2 regions of the Roseibium sp. MMSF_3247 genome follow, and region 1 is predicted to be linked to the other one. Evidence: riboswitches for the same ligand, from Rfam matches in the RefSeq annotation. Region 1 holds a riboswitch; the other holds the start of a gene.

Region 1 (7,874 bases):
CTGTCCAAGGTCCGGGCTTGGGGCTCCAACATCGCCAACGGGCTTGCACAGAAGCTTTTGAATGTAACGCTCAGCGATCCCATGAGCGGATTTTTCATGGTGCGCCGGGAGAAAGCCGAAGAGCTGGCCCCGAAACTGTCGCCGCAAGGCTTCAAAATCCTGCTTGATCTGGTGTCGTCAGCTGCCGGTACCTTGAAGATCAAGGAACTGCCGTTCACGTTCAGAGAGCGCCAGCACGGCGAAAGCAAGCTCGACACCCTGGTTACGCTGGATTACTTCGGCCTGCTGCTCGCCAAGTATTTCGGCGACATCGTCTCTGTCCGCTTCCTGATGTTCGGCCTTGTTGGTGCCAGCGGCCTTGTTGTTCACTTGGCAGCCTTGCGTATGTTCCTGCTGTCAGACATGAGTTTCAACATGTCACAGACCGCAGCGTCTTTTGTTGCGATGACGTCGAACTTTTTCCTAAACAACCAGCTGACCTACCGGGACCGGCGCCTGCGCGGTCTTGGAGCGCTGATCGGTCTCTTGACCTTCTACGCTGTCTGTTCTGTTGGCGTTCTGGCAAATGTCGGTGTTGCCAACCTTATATATGCCGATCCGGCGTACTGGTGGTTTGCGGGCGCTGCAGGTGCGATCATGGGTGCAGTCTGGAATTATGCGGCAAGTTCTGCACTGACCTGGCGGAAAAGCTGAGGCATTCGTGACCAACGCACACAGCTCTGAAGACTTGCCCTTTTTTCTTCGGCCAGCCGGACTCGTGCTGGTTGTTGTGGCCCTGATGGCTCTCAAGATTTTAGCCGCAAGCCACGCGCATTTTGTCGAGGATGAAGCCTATTACCGGATCTGGGGGCTTTATCCTGCGCTCAGCTACTATGATCATCCACCGATGATCGGCTGGTGGATTGCAGCGGGACAGTCCGTTTTTGGAGACACCGTGTTTGCGGTACGGTCATTGGTTATCTTTTCCGGCCTTATCGGATTGCTTGCACTTTGGCGGACGGCCTCCATCCTGTTTGATGCCCGCGTCGCCGGTTGGGCAGTCCTGTTCTTGAACACCAGCTTGCTGGTCGGTATTGGCGGGATCCTTGCAACACCGGATGCCCCGTCGGTCCTGTTTTGGGGCTTGAGTTTTTGGGCGCTGGCCGAGCTTATCACTTCCAAAAATGCAAACTGGTGGCTGGTTATCGGATTGATGGCCGGGTGTGGGCTCTTGTCGAAATACTCGGTTTTGTTTCTCGGGGCGGGGATCGTGCTGTGGCTCTTGTGGGTTCCGGACGCTCGCCGCTGGCTGTTGACCTGGCAGCTCTGGGCCGGTGGATTGATTGCGGTCCTGACGTTCGCGCCGGTGCTCTACTGGAACCATCTGCACGACTGGGTCAGCTTCTACAAACAGTTCGGGCGGGCCGGCAGTGATGGGTATACCGCCAAGTACATCTTTGAGTTTATCGGCGCGTTTGTCGGTCTGCTCAATCCGTTGATCGCACTTTTGGCAGCGTTTGGCGCCGCCCGTTTGTTCGGCCGCTTTTTGAAACAGGATGTGGTCGCCTCCTTGATCATCCTGACCGTGCTGCCGTTCCTGATTTATCTTGCCTATCACTCGCTGCACTCGCGCGTGCAGGCCAACTGGCCAGCGCCGTTGTTTCCGGTGATTGCATTGATGGCAGCGGTCTTTGTAGGCGATCTTCAAGGCCGCTCAAGAAACTGGGTCAAGCTTGCCACAACCGGTGTCTGCCTTGGCCTTGTGATCGCATTTGCCGTTCAGCTCCATGCTGTCTCGGCCTTTACAGGGCAGTTCGCGCGAAAAGACCCGACCCATCAGCTGCGCGGATGGCCGGAAATCGGCTCGGCTCTGAAAGACGTGGTCGATAAGACGGACGCGGCCTTTGTTCTGACCTCCGGCTATGGCCTCAACGGTCAAATCGACTTCCTCATGAAAGACACGGTGCCGGTTCACCAGTTTACCCAGCGGATCCGCTACATCATGGCGCCAGAGCCGCAAGAGGCTGATTTTGACGGCGCTGGGCTGTATGTCGCTGAAAGCCGCCGCGACCAAGCAGATGTTCTCAAGGCCCGGTTTGAAACCGTACAGCAGGTCGCGGTTCTGGAGCGATTGGTGAAGGGTGTGCCTCTGGAAGAGCTGGTCGTCTATAGGCTCTCCGGCCGGAAAACGGATGCTCTTGATCCACTAGAGACCAAGTAACGCCGACTCAATTAGAGACGGATGTCACGATAAGACTTGCAAAACTCTACGAAGTTTTGCAGGGAGGAGCGTGTCGTTTCTTATGTATCTTTACCGCGCTGCATGAAAAGAATTACGCTTGGAGCTTTGGACTACGGTCTTGCATTCGGGGTTGACCGCGCACTGCGTGATCTCGCCGAGCAAGGGCGTATCAGTGCGCTTGGCGCGCTCGTTGCGACGGACTTGTGGCCGCGGGAATTCCGGCCACTGATCGAAACCGTCAAGGCCTCAAGTTCTCGTACACTCTTTGGGATCACGCTGGCCTTTACCGGCGACAGGGTATCGCCCGTCAGCAGCCGAATGCATCAAACCTTCGGCGATCGCATGTTTTCCCGTTCTAAGATGAACCGCCTGGCGCTTTTGCGGCTTCTCCCCGATGAGCTGCTGTTGGAAGAAACGCTGGCGCAACTGGGCCGCTACACGGTCTTGATGAAGCGGCAGCCGGACTTCGTTGCCGTTCGAGACGGGATGCTGGCGCGCAGCAGTGTGGCCCGAACAGTTTTCAAGGCAATCGGACACGCGGGATTTGATACGCCGCCGCATATCATTTCTCCGGTGCGGTCGGGCCTGAAAACACTCCGGCTTCAGCGCTTGGCGAAGCCCTACGATTTGAAGTTCTTGCCCAAGGCAGATCCGCTGCCAGAGGTCAGTGACAGGGAAGAACTGCACCGTCTTCTGCACAATCATTTTGACGGGATGGCAGACATGAGCTTTGTGGCAGCCATCCCAGGCCGGGCCGACGATCGGTTACGCCGGGAGGAACCCAAAGCCAAGATCGCGATCCGGGAGTGTCAGTATGATGTCCTGGCGAGTGACCGTTTCTTTCACACGCTGGAAAAAAAGGATGTTTTCCTGAATTGAGGGCTTGGACAGCAATCCAAACGAAAAAACGGCTCTGGGGGGAACAGAGCCGTTTTTCGTGGAGGTCCGGAAGAGGGGGAGGGGCAACCCCGCTTCCATGTTTTTCAATATAGGGGTAGTTTGCGCATGGGCACGTGATGCACATCACAACAATGCGCGTATTTCGAAATTGGCCGGTTTAACGGCAATGTCTGCAGGGGGCAGGTGTGGCAAAGATCGATGATTTTCTGAAAAACAGCTTTTCTTTACAAGGGCTTGATTCGGAATTGGCGCTCGGGCTGTCAAAACTCGCCCGCCCGATAAAAATGGCTGCCAATGCCACTCTTTTCGAAAACGGGGATCCTGGAAACGGCTGTTATGCTGTTCTGGAGGGCTCTTTGAAGGTGTCGATCCTGTCAGTTGATGGGGATGAGCAGTTGCTTGCGGTTCTCGGACCAGGCGATCTGGTTGGTGAGCTTGCCTTGCTGGATGGCCGTCCCCGGTCTGCAACGGTCAGCGTTTTGAAAGAAGCGCAGCTGGCATTCATTGAAAAGTCCGCCTTTGAACGGTTCGCCGATGAAAACCCCGCCGTTTACCGCCACATGCTGTCCATCGTCGGCAAACGTTTGCGCCATGCCAACGACGTCCTGGCAGCGCGTTCTTTCCTGCCGCTTCCAGGACGTGTCGCGCAGACATTGCTGCAGCTGGCCGAAACGTTCGGCAAGCCTCTCGATGATGGCCGCGTCCTCATCCACTACAAGCTCAGTCAGGCTGACATTGCCAACATGGCCGGAGCTGCCCGTGAGAATGTCAGCCGGGTCCTGAACGATTGGAAACGCTCTGGAACGATCAGCCGGATCTCCGGCTACTATTGCCTGGAACAGGTGGATTTCCTGGAACAAGCTTCGACACTTTAGTCAGGACACCAAACCTTCATATCCTCTGCGTGCCGGCCAGGATCGAACCAAGCGTTTGTTCATTTAGGCTGTCGAGGAACGCCTCCGCCGCCCTCGCCATCGCGCCCTTAAGCGCGCAGCGCGGTAAAAACGGGCAGCTTGCCGGTTCATTCTTGAGGCACGCGACCACGCCGAGATCCGGTTCAATCAACCGCACCACATCGCCAATGCGGATGTCATCGGCCTCTTTGGCAATGCGGATCCCGCCGCCACGGCCCCGGGTCGTTTCCAGGTAGCCCGCCTTGGCAAGCTGAGCCACGATTTTCATGACATGGGATTTCGCCAGGCCAAGTTGCGCAGTCAATTTGTCAACTGTCTGCGGGGCATCTGATTGGCTGATTGCCATCAGAAGTCTCAAGGCAAAATCACTGGCTTGACTGAGGCGCATTTCCAGAACTTTCAAAACATTCATTTTATATGTTGATTTTAGCGTGCGCTTCTGTCATTTAAAAGATGCATTTTAAATGAATGTTATGAGGCTGCGATGCAAATCAAACAAACACCACAGGAAACAGGCGGCGCGGTCGTCCGCTCCGACAGCGCCTGCGAGGTGCAATACGCCGAAGTCACTCCCGAGACGATCCGGATCCTTGTGCATTCATTCTATGGGACCTTGCGCCAGCAACCCCATCTCGGTGAGATCTTTGAAAAGCGTCTCGGAGGGCGTTGGCCGGAGCACCTTGAGAAGATGGAACGGTTTTGGCAGTCCGTTCTCCTGAAAAACGGGACCTACAAAGGCAAGCCGGTTCCGGAACACCTGAAACTAAAGGAAGTGGTCAGCTCGGATTATGGCGACTGGCTCGACGTATTCCGCCCGGTAGCACGCGAGATTTTTGTTTCGGACGTTGCCGAAGAGATCATCGCCATTGCCGAACGGATTGCTCAGAGCCTGTGGCTCGCAACGTTCGGTTTTGCCGGCAGTACACCGCCGGCGGAACTCTTTACTGAACAAGCCTGATAGGAGGGGCTCATGTTACCGGCAATCGTCTTGGTGGCCGAAGGTCTGGTTGTTTTGTGGTTCGCGGTCTTCATCGGAATGATGGTGTCCATGTACCTGGATTCCAGATCCATGCCTTTGCCACGCCTCGATCTGGCGGGGCGAACGCTGATTGGCAGCGCCAAACTCGCCTTTGCGGTCGGAATGACCGCATTGGCGGCACTGACTTACTACGAAATCCCAGTATTCTAAGTTTGCAGGAGACACTCATGTTCAGTTCAAAATGGGCACATCGTGGCTTACCCATCCTGTTGATCTGGATTGCAGCACCAATGCCGCTTTGGATCATGGCCATTCTGATGCTGATTATCTGATTGATAGCGTTGTGTTTTGAAGCGGTTGGGCTAGGCTCGTTAAAACACGAAACTGGAGCGACCGCTTTGAGTGAAGAAACACCGCAAGGGGAACTGACCCTCCGGACAATGGCAATGCCGGCCGACACCAATGCATCTGGTGATATCTTTGGCGGGTGGGTACTTTCTCAGATGGATCTCGCCGGTGGGATTGCCGCGGGGCAAAGAGCGCAGGGCCGCGTTGTCACGATCGCAGTCGACAAGATGAAATTCATCCGCCCGGTCCATGTCGGAGACGTCTTGTGTGTTTACACAAGCGTCGGCCGCGTCGGGACAAGCTCCATGGAAATCAAACTGGAAGCCTGGGCTTTGCGCCACCGTTTCGGCGGCCGGGAAAAAGTCACCGAAGCGATTTTCACGATGGTCGCCGTTGATGACCAAGGCAAGCCACGTCCAGTCCCCAAGGACACTCCGGCTCCGCAGTAATCAGGCGCGCAAGGATCTGCGCGCCAGCAGGTCCGCAAACAGCTCCTCATCGACCGCGCAAATGCAGCCATTGGCCCAAAGGCGCAACAAGGCCTGTAAGCGGTCGACCCGCTCATGCCGGGTCAACCGGCGTTTGTGGCGTGGCAGTCCGCCATACACCCGAATGGTCTTCATGCGGGCCAGCACACAATCTTCTGCGGTAGATTGCCAGATCTCGGCCGCTGTCTGATCGGCCTCTTCGGCGTCCTGGTATCTGATCAACTCGGCAGCTTGTCCGGCCAGTGCGTCTTGAAACAAAAAATCCTCCATCGGTTGCCCGAGGAGGACTGGCGCATGAAAACTACCGCTTCGTTGCCGCGCAGCCTCTTTTGAGTGTCTGGACGGCCGCATCCCTGTTGCGGAAACCACCTTGCCCGGTCGGCAGGTTGGCGAGGGCGCCAGCCCTTCTCTTGATGATGGCGGGCTTATGCCATGGGTTCCGTTTTTTGGCAAGTCATCCAAGAACCGAAGGACAACAACGGTTATTGATTGCGGTCATAGTCGATTTTTCCATCGACCAGATGAATGCGACGCTGCATACGGCCGGCAATATCCATGTCGTGCGTAACGGCTATCACTGTGGTTCTTTGTTGATCGACAATCGATTGAAGCGACATAAACACCTGCTCTGTCGCGACAGAATCGAGACTGCCGGTCGGCTCGTCTGCAAGGATCAGGTCCGGCGCATTGGCAAGCGCTCTTGCAACGGCGACGCGTTGACGCTGCCCGCCGGACAATTGGGCAGGTTGCCGGTGCAAAAAGTCCTCCAGGCCGAGATCTTCCAAGAGACCCGCCGCGCGGTCTTTTTGCTCAGCTGCAGCCAGAGCGCCGAGTTTTTGCATTGGAATCATAACGTTTTCCAGAGCGGTGAATTCCGGCAAGAGAAAGTGGAACTGGAAGACAAAGCCGATCTTTTCCAGCCGCAAGTGAGCCATTTCGGTCTTCGATAGATCGTGCGTCTTGCGGCCGCCAATCAAGACTTCGCCCTCCGTCGGCCGGTCCAGAAGTCCAAGCAGATACAATAGAGACGATTTTCCGGAGCCCGATGGGCCGGTGATTGCGACGAACTCCGATGAGCCGATCGAAAACGAGATGTCCTCTACAAGGGTGACCGGAACTACGGCCGGGAGAATGCGGGTCAAGCCTCGCGTTTCCAAAAGTGGGGCAGGGGTGGCTGGGGTTGGGGCAACGTTCATGTCAGGTCGCGCCCCGGATGATGTCGACAGGATTGAGCGCGGCGGCCTTTCTGGCAGGCACAAAACCGGCAATGCCCGCAGACAGAAGCGCCAGACCACTGGCGATCATGTAATGCACATGAGAAAAGTATATCGGCAGACGGGTCATTTCGATGTCGGTGGTGACCTCGAATTTGATTGTTGCAAGATAACTCGACAATCCAAATCCAAGTGCAGACCCGACAAGTGCTCCGAGCACACCGATCACCAAACCCTCCAGGACGAAAATCTGTTGGATGTCGGGTTCCGGAAACCCCAGCGATTTCAGGATGGCAATGTCCCGGGCCTTTTCATGCACGATCGTTGAAATGATGTTGTAGATCCCGAAACCGGCGACCAGAAGAATACCGCCGACAGCGGTAAACATGATCACGTTGCGGACAAAGAAAGCCTCCATCAGCCCTTCATTGGCCTCTTCCCAGGAGATTGACTTGTAGCCCAATTGCCGCTCGGCCCTTGCAGCAACTGCGACGGCTTCATCGATGTTTCTCAGCCGGATCGTGATGGCGTTGATGATGTCGGGTTTTTCCAAAAGGATCTGGACGGCTTTGAGAGGCGCATAGGCGAGGCTTTCGTCGCTGGTGGTGATCCCGGTATGGAACAGGCCAACAATCTTGAACCGTTTCGCGACCCCGTTTGCTGAGGTCAACGTGACCGTGTCTCCAAGGTCAGCGCCAAGTCGTTCGGCTGCCTTGTCGCCTAGAACCAATCCGTTGGAGGTTGTACCGAGGTCCTCAAAGGCCCCCTCCCGGATGTCCTCGCCAATGTTGGACACAAGAAGTTCCTGCT
Region 2 (7,874 bases), 340 kb from region 1:
TCTCCCCCTCTTGGCTTATACTATCGAAGTAGACTGACACGGCAGGCAGGTTCTGTCTAACGTTGCGGCAGAAAAGTGATCATTATTAGCTTCAAAAAGAGGCAGGTGATCAGTAATAGATATTCAAAGGCCCACCGCGCTCGGAATAAAAACACAACGTTACTATCACGACTTAAGGTCATGTTGCAGGCAGGTGCGTGCCGGGTGAGGGGAGTCAAGGCTTTGAGATCGCTGGAGCGGGTGAAGGGAATCGAACCCTCGTCTTAAGCTTGGGAAGCTTCTGCTCTACCATTGAGCTACACCCGCTTGAGCCCATCTTTAGTGCGCCCAGTCCGGCTAACTGTCAAGCGGTGGAATTGTGTTATCCCGCACGCTGCCATCTTGCCAAGACCGGCCCGAACCTCCATGTTCCGCGCGGCGCAGCGCCGTTGGAATATTTCAGGCTCCGGAACAGACTATGCGGGAAAAAATCAAAGCCCTGGTTACCTCACGCACGTGGGAATACTGGATCATTGCGATCATCGTCGTGAACGCGATCACGCTCGGACTGGAAACCAGCCCATTGGTCATGGACCGGTTCGGGTCGGTTTTGATTGCAATCGACCAGACAATCCTCGGCATATTCGTGATCGAAATCGCGCTGCGTCTGTTTGCGCATGGCTTCCGCTTTTTCAAAGATCCCTGGAGCCTCTTTGATTTTTTCATCGTAGCAATCGCATTGTTGCCGTCCAGCGGTACGCTCTCAGTACTGCGCTCGCTCCGGATCTTGCGTGTCCTGCGCCTGATTTCCGTTGTTCCGTCTCTGCGGCGGGTGATTGGCGGGTTGATTGCCGCCTTGCCGGGCATGGGGTCCATCGTCGTCCTGATGGCGCTGGTATTCTATGTGTTCGGGGTAATGGCGACCAAACTCTTCGGCGCATCGTTTCCCGAATGGTTCGGTGATCTTGGGGCATCGCTCTATACGCTTTTCCAGATCATGACGCTGGAAAGCTGGTCCATGGGGATCGTCCGGCCGGTCATGGAAGTCTATCCACTCTCCTGGATCTTCTTCGTACCGTTCATCTTGTGCACGGCTTTCACGGTTTTGAACCTCTTCATCGGTATCATCGTCTCCGCCATGCAGGAGGAGCATGAAGCGGAAGCCGACGCCAACCGACAGGCGATCCATGATGAAACGGGCCTTATTTTGGAAGAAGTGAAAGCCTTGCGGGCCGAACTCAAGGAGCTGCGGGAGCAGACGGCAAAATCGTAGTTGCTGCGGCGTAGGAGGGTGGTGTGTTCTTCGGTCCAGGGCCCAGTCTTGCAGACTGCGGATCTGGCAAAACGCCCACCCGAAACCGGCGCAGGCGATGTTTTAAGGCGGCAACCCGCGCGGCAGCCTGGTCAACCTGTGCTTCACTGATCCGGCCATCCGCAACGGCGGCCACAATGGCGGCGTTGACCCGGTCACCGAGCTGAGGGTCGGTCCGGTCAAAACTGGAAAAGAGCGCGACATCATTCCCGGCTGCGATCGCTTGCACCGCTGCTTCCTCGATCGAAAACTGGTCAGAGACTGCATCCATCTCCAGATCGTCCGTGATGATAACAACATCCTTGCCGGCGAGGCTTCTGGCCTCCGCAATCCCCTTTTTCGAAAGAGAGGCTGGAGTTTCTGGCGTGTCGGAAAAGCGCGGGTGAACAAGATGGCCCATCATCACCATGTCCACCCGGTCCTGCTGCCTGAGCGCGCGATAAGGCTCCAGTTCATGCTCGCGCCAGGACTGGCTGATCACCGGCAAACTGGAGTGGCTGTCCGTCGTTGAAGATCCGTGTCCTGGAAAGTGCTTGAGTGCTGTTGCTATTCCAGCGGCCTGATGGGCGGCAATAAAACCCGCAGCACAATTGGTAACGGTGGCGGGGTCCGCGGAAAAACTCCGCTTTTTCTTGCCAATAATCGGATTGTCCGGGTTGATGTCCACATCAACGACGGGGCCGAAGTTGACGTTGATGTTGTAGGCGCCAAGTTGGGCGGCCCTGCGGGCATAATAAGCGCGGACCTTGTGAGGTGCACAGTTGTCTGTGGCGGCCGGAAGGTTCTTCGCCGCGCTCCAAGGCATGGGATCGCCAAGAGGGGCCAGGCGCTGCACCTGGCCGCCCTCTTGATCAACGGCGATCAACACCGAAGACTCGGAACCTTGATCGGCAAGGTGGCGGGTCAAGGTGGTCAGCTGGTCGGGTGTTAGAATGTTGCGGCCAAGCAGCATAACGCCGCCGATGCGGCCACTTTCAAGATGGCCGCTGACAGCCATGACACCCGGATCAGTCGGGCTGGTGCCGTTAAACCCAACCATGATCAGTTGACCGACTTTCTGCTCCAATGCGCTGGCTTCTGGCCCACCGGAAATGAGCCGATTAGGTCCGGCTTGAAAGAGGGTAATCCACAGCGCTGCAAGGAGAAAAGGGAAGAACAGCAGCATGGCAGTCAAGGCCAGAGATCGTTTCGTCACTGAAAACAAGCCTTTTACTCCACTCCAGACAACGGATGCCGATCCTCTGTTTTTGCCAAGGTAGCGCCGCGGGCGTGAGAAAGCGATCTTATCGATCGTCGGGCGATAAACATCGTGTCAGCAGACTGCGGCTTGGGCCTGGAGTTTTAACCGTCCGCGCTGCCGTCAAGGGCATCCAGGAGATCCTCCGGCCCTTCCACTATCAGAACGACACCCGTTTCGGTGTAGTCGCGCGAGACCACATCCAGTCCGAGGCCGGTGATTTTCCGTTCCAAATCGGAACTCGATGCAAAGTCTGCGCTTAATCTTTTCCGGGAGAGTTTTTGAAACGGCACCAATTCAGCATGCGCAATCGCGTCTTGGGCAGCGCCTGAATAGGCGCGGGCAAGGCCTCCGCCGCCCAGCTTCGTACCGCCGAAATACCTTACGATCAGCACCGCACAATTGATCAGGTCTGCGCCCTGCAGGACGCGCAAGGTCGGCATGCCGGACGTGCCTGCCGGTTCACCATCGTCCTTGCCGCTTTCCTCGATCCGGTCATCATCGAGAAGCCGCCGGTGCGCGGTTACGATATGATTGGCCTTGCGGTGTTCCTTGCGCAGTTCTTCCAGACGGGTGTCGAACTGCTCAATGGGCACCAAAAAGGCCAGGAACCGGGACTTCCGGTCTTCCAGAAAGCCTTCGTATTCGCGGGTGATGGTTTTCAAGGACATTCAGTGTTCAGGTTGAGGCCTTGAAATGCTTGGAGAGCTTCAAGGCCTGGCCCTGATAGTTGGAGCCGATGCCCTCGCCATAAAGTGTCGCGGGCCGTTCGGCCATGTGTTCATAGACAAGGCGGCCGATGGTCTGCCCGTGTTCCACGATAAAGGGCACGTCATGGGAGCGGACTTCCAGAACCGCACGAGAGCCTACACCGCCGGCGCCGGCATGGCCGAAGCCGGGATCGAAGAAACCGGCATAATGCACCCGGAACTCCCCGACCAGTGGATCGAACGGCACCATCTCGGCGGCATAGTCTGGCGGGACGTGAACGGCTTCCTGGCTGACAAGTATGTAGAAAGCGTCCGGATCAAGGATCAGTTCAGCATTCTGGCGGCGGTAGATCGGTTCCCAGAAATCAAGCGGGTCTTGAGCGCCGACCAGATCAACGTCAATCAGCCCGGAATGATGCTTGGCGCGGTAACCAATCAGGCTGCCCGGGCCTTCGCCCTCCAGATCAATGGACAGCTGCACGCCGCCGCCGATCCGTTCGTTGCCGCCGCTCATCAGGGTTTCTGATTTGTGGATGCCTTGAAGATCAGCGTCCGGGATCAGCGATTGTCCCCGCCGGAACCGGATCTGGCTGAGGCGGGAGCCGGAGCGCACCAGGATCGGGAACGTGAGCGGTGAAATTTCTGCATAAAGCGGTCCGGTGTAGCCCGCAGGTATGGTGTCGAATGCCTGGCCATTGTCTGTAATCACGCGGGTGAACACATCAAGACGCCCGGTGGAGCTTTTTGGATTGGCCGTTGCCGAAATGTCGGGCCGCAGCGCCAGACTTTCCTGCAAGGGAACAATGTAGACGCACCCGGTTTCCAGAACGGCCCCGTCCTGAAGATCGATGGTATGAAGCTTCAGCTGCTCCAAGCGGTCCGCCACCTTGATGTCCGGACCGGGCAGAAAACTTGCGCGCACCCGGTAAGCAACGGTTCCAAGGCGCAGATCGAGGCTCGCTGGCTGGATTTGACCTTTGACAGGGGGCTGCGCGGCGGAAATCTCCTGCGCTGCGAACATCGCCTGAATGACTCGCTCGGGCAAAATTCCGCTTGCTGCGATCAATGCGCTGCCTGTGGGGCTTTGGTCCGCTGATACGTTCATCAATTCATCCTGCAATCTTCGTCTAACGTCCTTAACGGATGCGGCTGGCCCCGCCAACTCTCTTTCTGGCCAATCTCAGGAAAAGGGGGAGGTAGATTGACCGAAAGCCCATTTTCGCTTAAGTGAAAGTCACCTCGTGGTGATTTGGGCCGGCCGGCTTGCAGCCACGTTAAACAAGTCGCTAAAAAGGCCGGAGGTGCAAACCCCGGTCTTGAGGCTGGGGTTTTTTCGTTTGGAGCGAACATCGACATGACTGACACCAAGAACACCGCCGGAACCAACTGGCGCCCTGCAACCGCACTCGTTCATGGCGGCACCACCCGCTCACCATTCGGCGAGACGTCCGAGGCGATGTTCCTGACACAGGGTTTTGTGTACGACAGTGCGGAAGCGGCCGAAGCACGGTTCAATGGTGAAGATCCGGGGTTTGTCTATTCGAGGTATGCCAACCCAACCGTCGCGATGTTCGAAGACCGCATCAAGATGCTGGAAGGCGCGGAAGCTGCGCGGGCAACCGCCAGCGGCATGGCCGCAGTCAATCTTGCCCTGATGGCGTCGGTCAAGGCGGGGGATCATGTGGTTGCTGCGAAGGCCCTTTTCGGCTCGTGCCGCTACATCTGTGAGACCCTCCTGCCGCGTTTTGGTGTTGAGAGCACGCTCGTCGATGGCACGGACATCGAGCAGTGGAAAGCGGCCGTCAAGCCGAACACCAAGGCGCTGTTTCTGGAAAGCCCAACCAATCCGACCCTGGAAGTCATCGATATTGCCGCGGTCGCGGAAATTGCGAAGTCGGTAGGTGCGCGCCTGATCGTCGACAACGTGTTTGCGACGCCGATGTACCAGTCTCCTCTGAGCCTGGGCGCGGATGTGGTGATCTATTCCGCCACCAAACATATTGACGGGCAGGGGCGCTGTCTCGGCGGTGTTGTTTTGTCCGATGAAGAATGGATCACCGAAGAGGTGATGCCGTTTGTCAAACACACTGGCCCGCACATGAGCCCGTTCAGTGCCTGGGTGCTCTTAAAGGGGCTCGAAACATTGCCGCTGCGCGTGGCACAGCAGACGAACAGTGCCGGCCAGATTGCGGACTTCCTGGCGGGTCAGTCCAAGGTGAAACGCCTGATTTACCCGGGGCGGGACGATCACCCGCAAGCCGAGATCGCCAAGCGTCAGATGCGCGGTGGTTCGACGATGGTGGCGCTTGAAATCGAGGGCGGCAAGGAGGCTGCATTCCGGTTTGTGAATGCGCTGGACCTGATCCGGATCTCTAACAACCTCGGTGATGCCAAAAGCCTGATCACCCACCCGGCAACGACCACCCACCAGTCGATCGGTGAGGAAGCCCGCGCCGAGCTTGGCATTACCGACGGCATCCTGCGCCTTTCTGTTGGTCTGGAAGATCCGCAGGATCTTCTTGAGGACGTCGAAAAGGCACTGGCGGCGATATAGTCCGCCAGCTCAATTATTGAGGTCAGGCTCCCGGATAAGGGCTGGCCATTTTGAGCCAGGTGACTTGCATCTCTCCGTCAACAAGCTCCTGATGGCCTGCAAGGAATTGTTGAATGTACGGCATCTGGAGGTGTTCCTTTAGGTCTGCCAGAGACGCCCAGGCTTCATAGAAGACAAAGAGATCCGGGTCGGCCCGGTCGCGATGCACGTGATATTGAAGAGCGCCTGTCTCTTCCCGTGTCGGGGTGACGAGCGCAACAAGTGCTTGTTCCAGTTTTTCAGCAGAACCGGGCCGTGCGCGGGCTTGACCGACCAGCGCATAAGGACCGGTTTCATCGGCGTCGGGTTCCGGGAGCGCGAAGTCGGGATTGGACATGGAGATCTCCTTAGGTATGATGTGTGTCGTACCTAGGTGAATAAAAGGTAAGATGCAAGCCTTACCTATCTAGTGGTGCATGAGGGATGAGATGGGAGAGAAGGACGACAATCTGGAGCCGGTCGATCTGGACCTGGGAAAGGTCCTCACCGCCTTGGCAGATCCTCATCGGCGCCGCGTGATCCGGGAATTGGTCCGGGCGGACACGGGTACGGAGCGGACCTGTGCCTCCTTCCAGCTTCCGGTCAGCAAGGCCACAGTGACGCACCATTTCCGGGTGTTGCGGGAAGCGGGCTTGATCCGGCAAGTCGATCGGGGCAATTCCAGAGCCGCCGCATTGCGCAGGGAGGAGATCGATACTCGTTTTCCCGGATTGCTGCCGCTGATTGCTGAAGAGATCAGCCCCTGACATCCTGATCTAACGCGTCGTTGCCAGAATTCCGGCTGCCGTCAGCAAGGTGCCGCCCGCCATCCGGTTCAGAAGTCTTGGATGTTGTCTCAGGAAACCGAGGCACTGTTTGGCACCGGCCGCATAAAGCATCACAAACGCAAAATCGAGTGCGGCCATGGTTGGGCACATGATCGACAACTGGGGCAGTACCGGCGCCGTCGGATCTATGAACTGCGGAAAGAAGGCGGTGAAAAAGACCAGTGCCTTCGGGTTGCCAAACGCAACCGCAAAGCCGCTCGCATAAAGCCGCGCCGGGTGGGACGACCGATCTGGTGTTGCTGCGTTAGATAGAGTTGGTGCTGACCGCCACATTTTGACGGCCATAAAGATCAGCACACCGACCCCTGCCCATTTGATGGCCTGAAACGCGACTGCCGAGTTGGCGATGATGATGCCCAGGCCTGCTGCGACCAGCAGCATCTGGATCAAGTTGGCGGAGATGTCTCCGAGGGCAGTATAGAGCGTGCGTTTCGTCCCGAACTGCAAGGCATGAACCATACCCAATAGGATACTGGGACCCGGGGTCATGGTCAGGATGAGAGAGGCGGCGACGAAGGCGAGCCAGGTTTCTAGGGGCATGATGTTGTCCAGACGGTAATTGTGCTGGAAGGTCAAATAGAGATATATCTTGGCATAAGAAAATAACTTGAGGTTATATTTTGTCGTCAGATTCTCAGGATCTTCCTCTCGCAATGGTCCGGGCTCTTCGGATCATCGAGGAAACGGGAAGTGTTTCCGAAGCCGCTCGGGCCCTTGGCATATCTCAACCGGCTGTCAGCAAGGGCATTGCCCAGCTGGAAAAACGGTTTGGACTGGATTTGCTCATTCGCGGGGCCCGGCCACTCGGGTTGACCGAAGAAGGGCAAGCCTTGGCGGCATTTGCCCGTCAGGCCGATCTTCTGCAAGACAGAGCGCTCCGTCATTTGGAGGATGTCTGGCGGGACAAGATCGGGACCGTCCGCCTCGGGTCCTTTGGATCATCCGCCTCCTTTCATATTCTTCCAAGGCTACTTGGCGCGTTTGGCCGGAAATTTCCTGGTATTGACGTTGAGATCCTGGAATTCCCGGACGCAGACCTTGAAACGGTTTTGCGCAACGGCGGCGTGGATGCGGCGATCTTGGCGGATCCGCATAAAGAGGATCTGGACATTCTCCCGCTCGTGTCGGACGAGCTGGTCGCCCTGGTTCGGGACGATCATCCGTTGGCGGTACGGTCAACGGTGCGGGCGGAGGACCTTTGCCAAGATCCCTTTAT

The links. Region 1 has a riboswitch for S-adenosylmethionine ahead of RBB44_RS03305 (hypothetical protein). Riboswitches for the same ligand answer to the same signal wherever they lie in the genome.
Region 2: linked by a shared signal. The riboswitch ahead of RBB44_RS04875 (O-succinylhomoserine sulfhydrylase) and the one ahead of RBB44_RS03305 (hypothetical protein) in region 1 are both predicted to bind S-adenosylmethionine.

Annotation. Positions count from the first base shown of each region.
Region 1 covers NZ_JASHII010000001.1:736,212-744,085, forward strand. The annotation lists gene RBB44_RS03265 (glycosyltransferase family 2 protein) at 1-693, shown strand, start outside; gene RBB44_RS03270 (glycosyltransferase family 39 protein) at 701-2,200, shown strand; gene RBB44_RS03275 (ChbG/HpnK family deacetylase) at 2,303-3,100, shown strand; gene RBB44_RS03280 (Crp/Fnr family transcriptional regulator) at 3,307-3,996, shown strand; gene RBB44_RS03285 (Rrf2 family transcriptional regulator) at 4,013-4,447, opposite strand; gene RBB44_RS03290 (group III truncated hemoglobin) at 4,520-4,993, shown strand; gene RBB44_RS03295 (hypothetical protein) at 5,006-5,224, shown strand; gene RBB44_RS03300 (acyl-CoA thioesterase) at 5,455-5,811, shown strand; gene RBB44_RS03305 (hypothetical protein) at 5,812-6,108, opposite strand; SAM-I-IV-variant riboswitch at 6,149-6,272, opposite strand; gene RBB44_RS03310 (ABC transporter ATP-binding protein) at 6,333-7,046, opposite strand; gene RBB44_RS03315 (ABC transporter permease) at 7,048-7,874, opposite strand, start outside.
Region 2 covers NZ_JASHII010000001.1:1,077,779-1,085,652, forward strand. The annotation lists tRNA gene RBB44_RS04850 (tRNA-Gly) at 233-306, opposite strand; gene RBB44_RS04855 (ion transporter) at 458-1,252, shown strand; gene RBB44_RS04860 (glycoside hydrolase family 3 N-terminal domain-containing protein) at 1,218-2,486, opposite strand; gene RBB44_RS04865 (YigZ family protein) at 2,633-3,199, opposite strand; gene RBB44_RS04870 (2'-deoxycytidine 5'-triphosphate deaminase) at 3,207-4,343, opposite strand; SAM riboswitch at 4,470-4,549, shown strand; gene RBB44_RS04875 (O-succinylhomoserine sulfhydrylase) at 4,593-5,792, shown strand; gene RBB44_RS04880 (putative quinol monooxygenase) at 5,815-6,168, opposite strand; gene RBB44_RS04885 (helix-turn-helix transcriptional regulator) at 6,260-6,577, shown strand; gene RBB44_RS04890 (LysE family translocator) at 6,587-7,198, opposite strand; gene RBB44_RS04895 (LysR family transcriptional regulator) at 7,312-7,874, shown strand, end outside.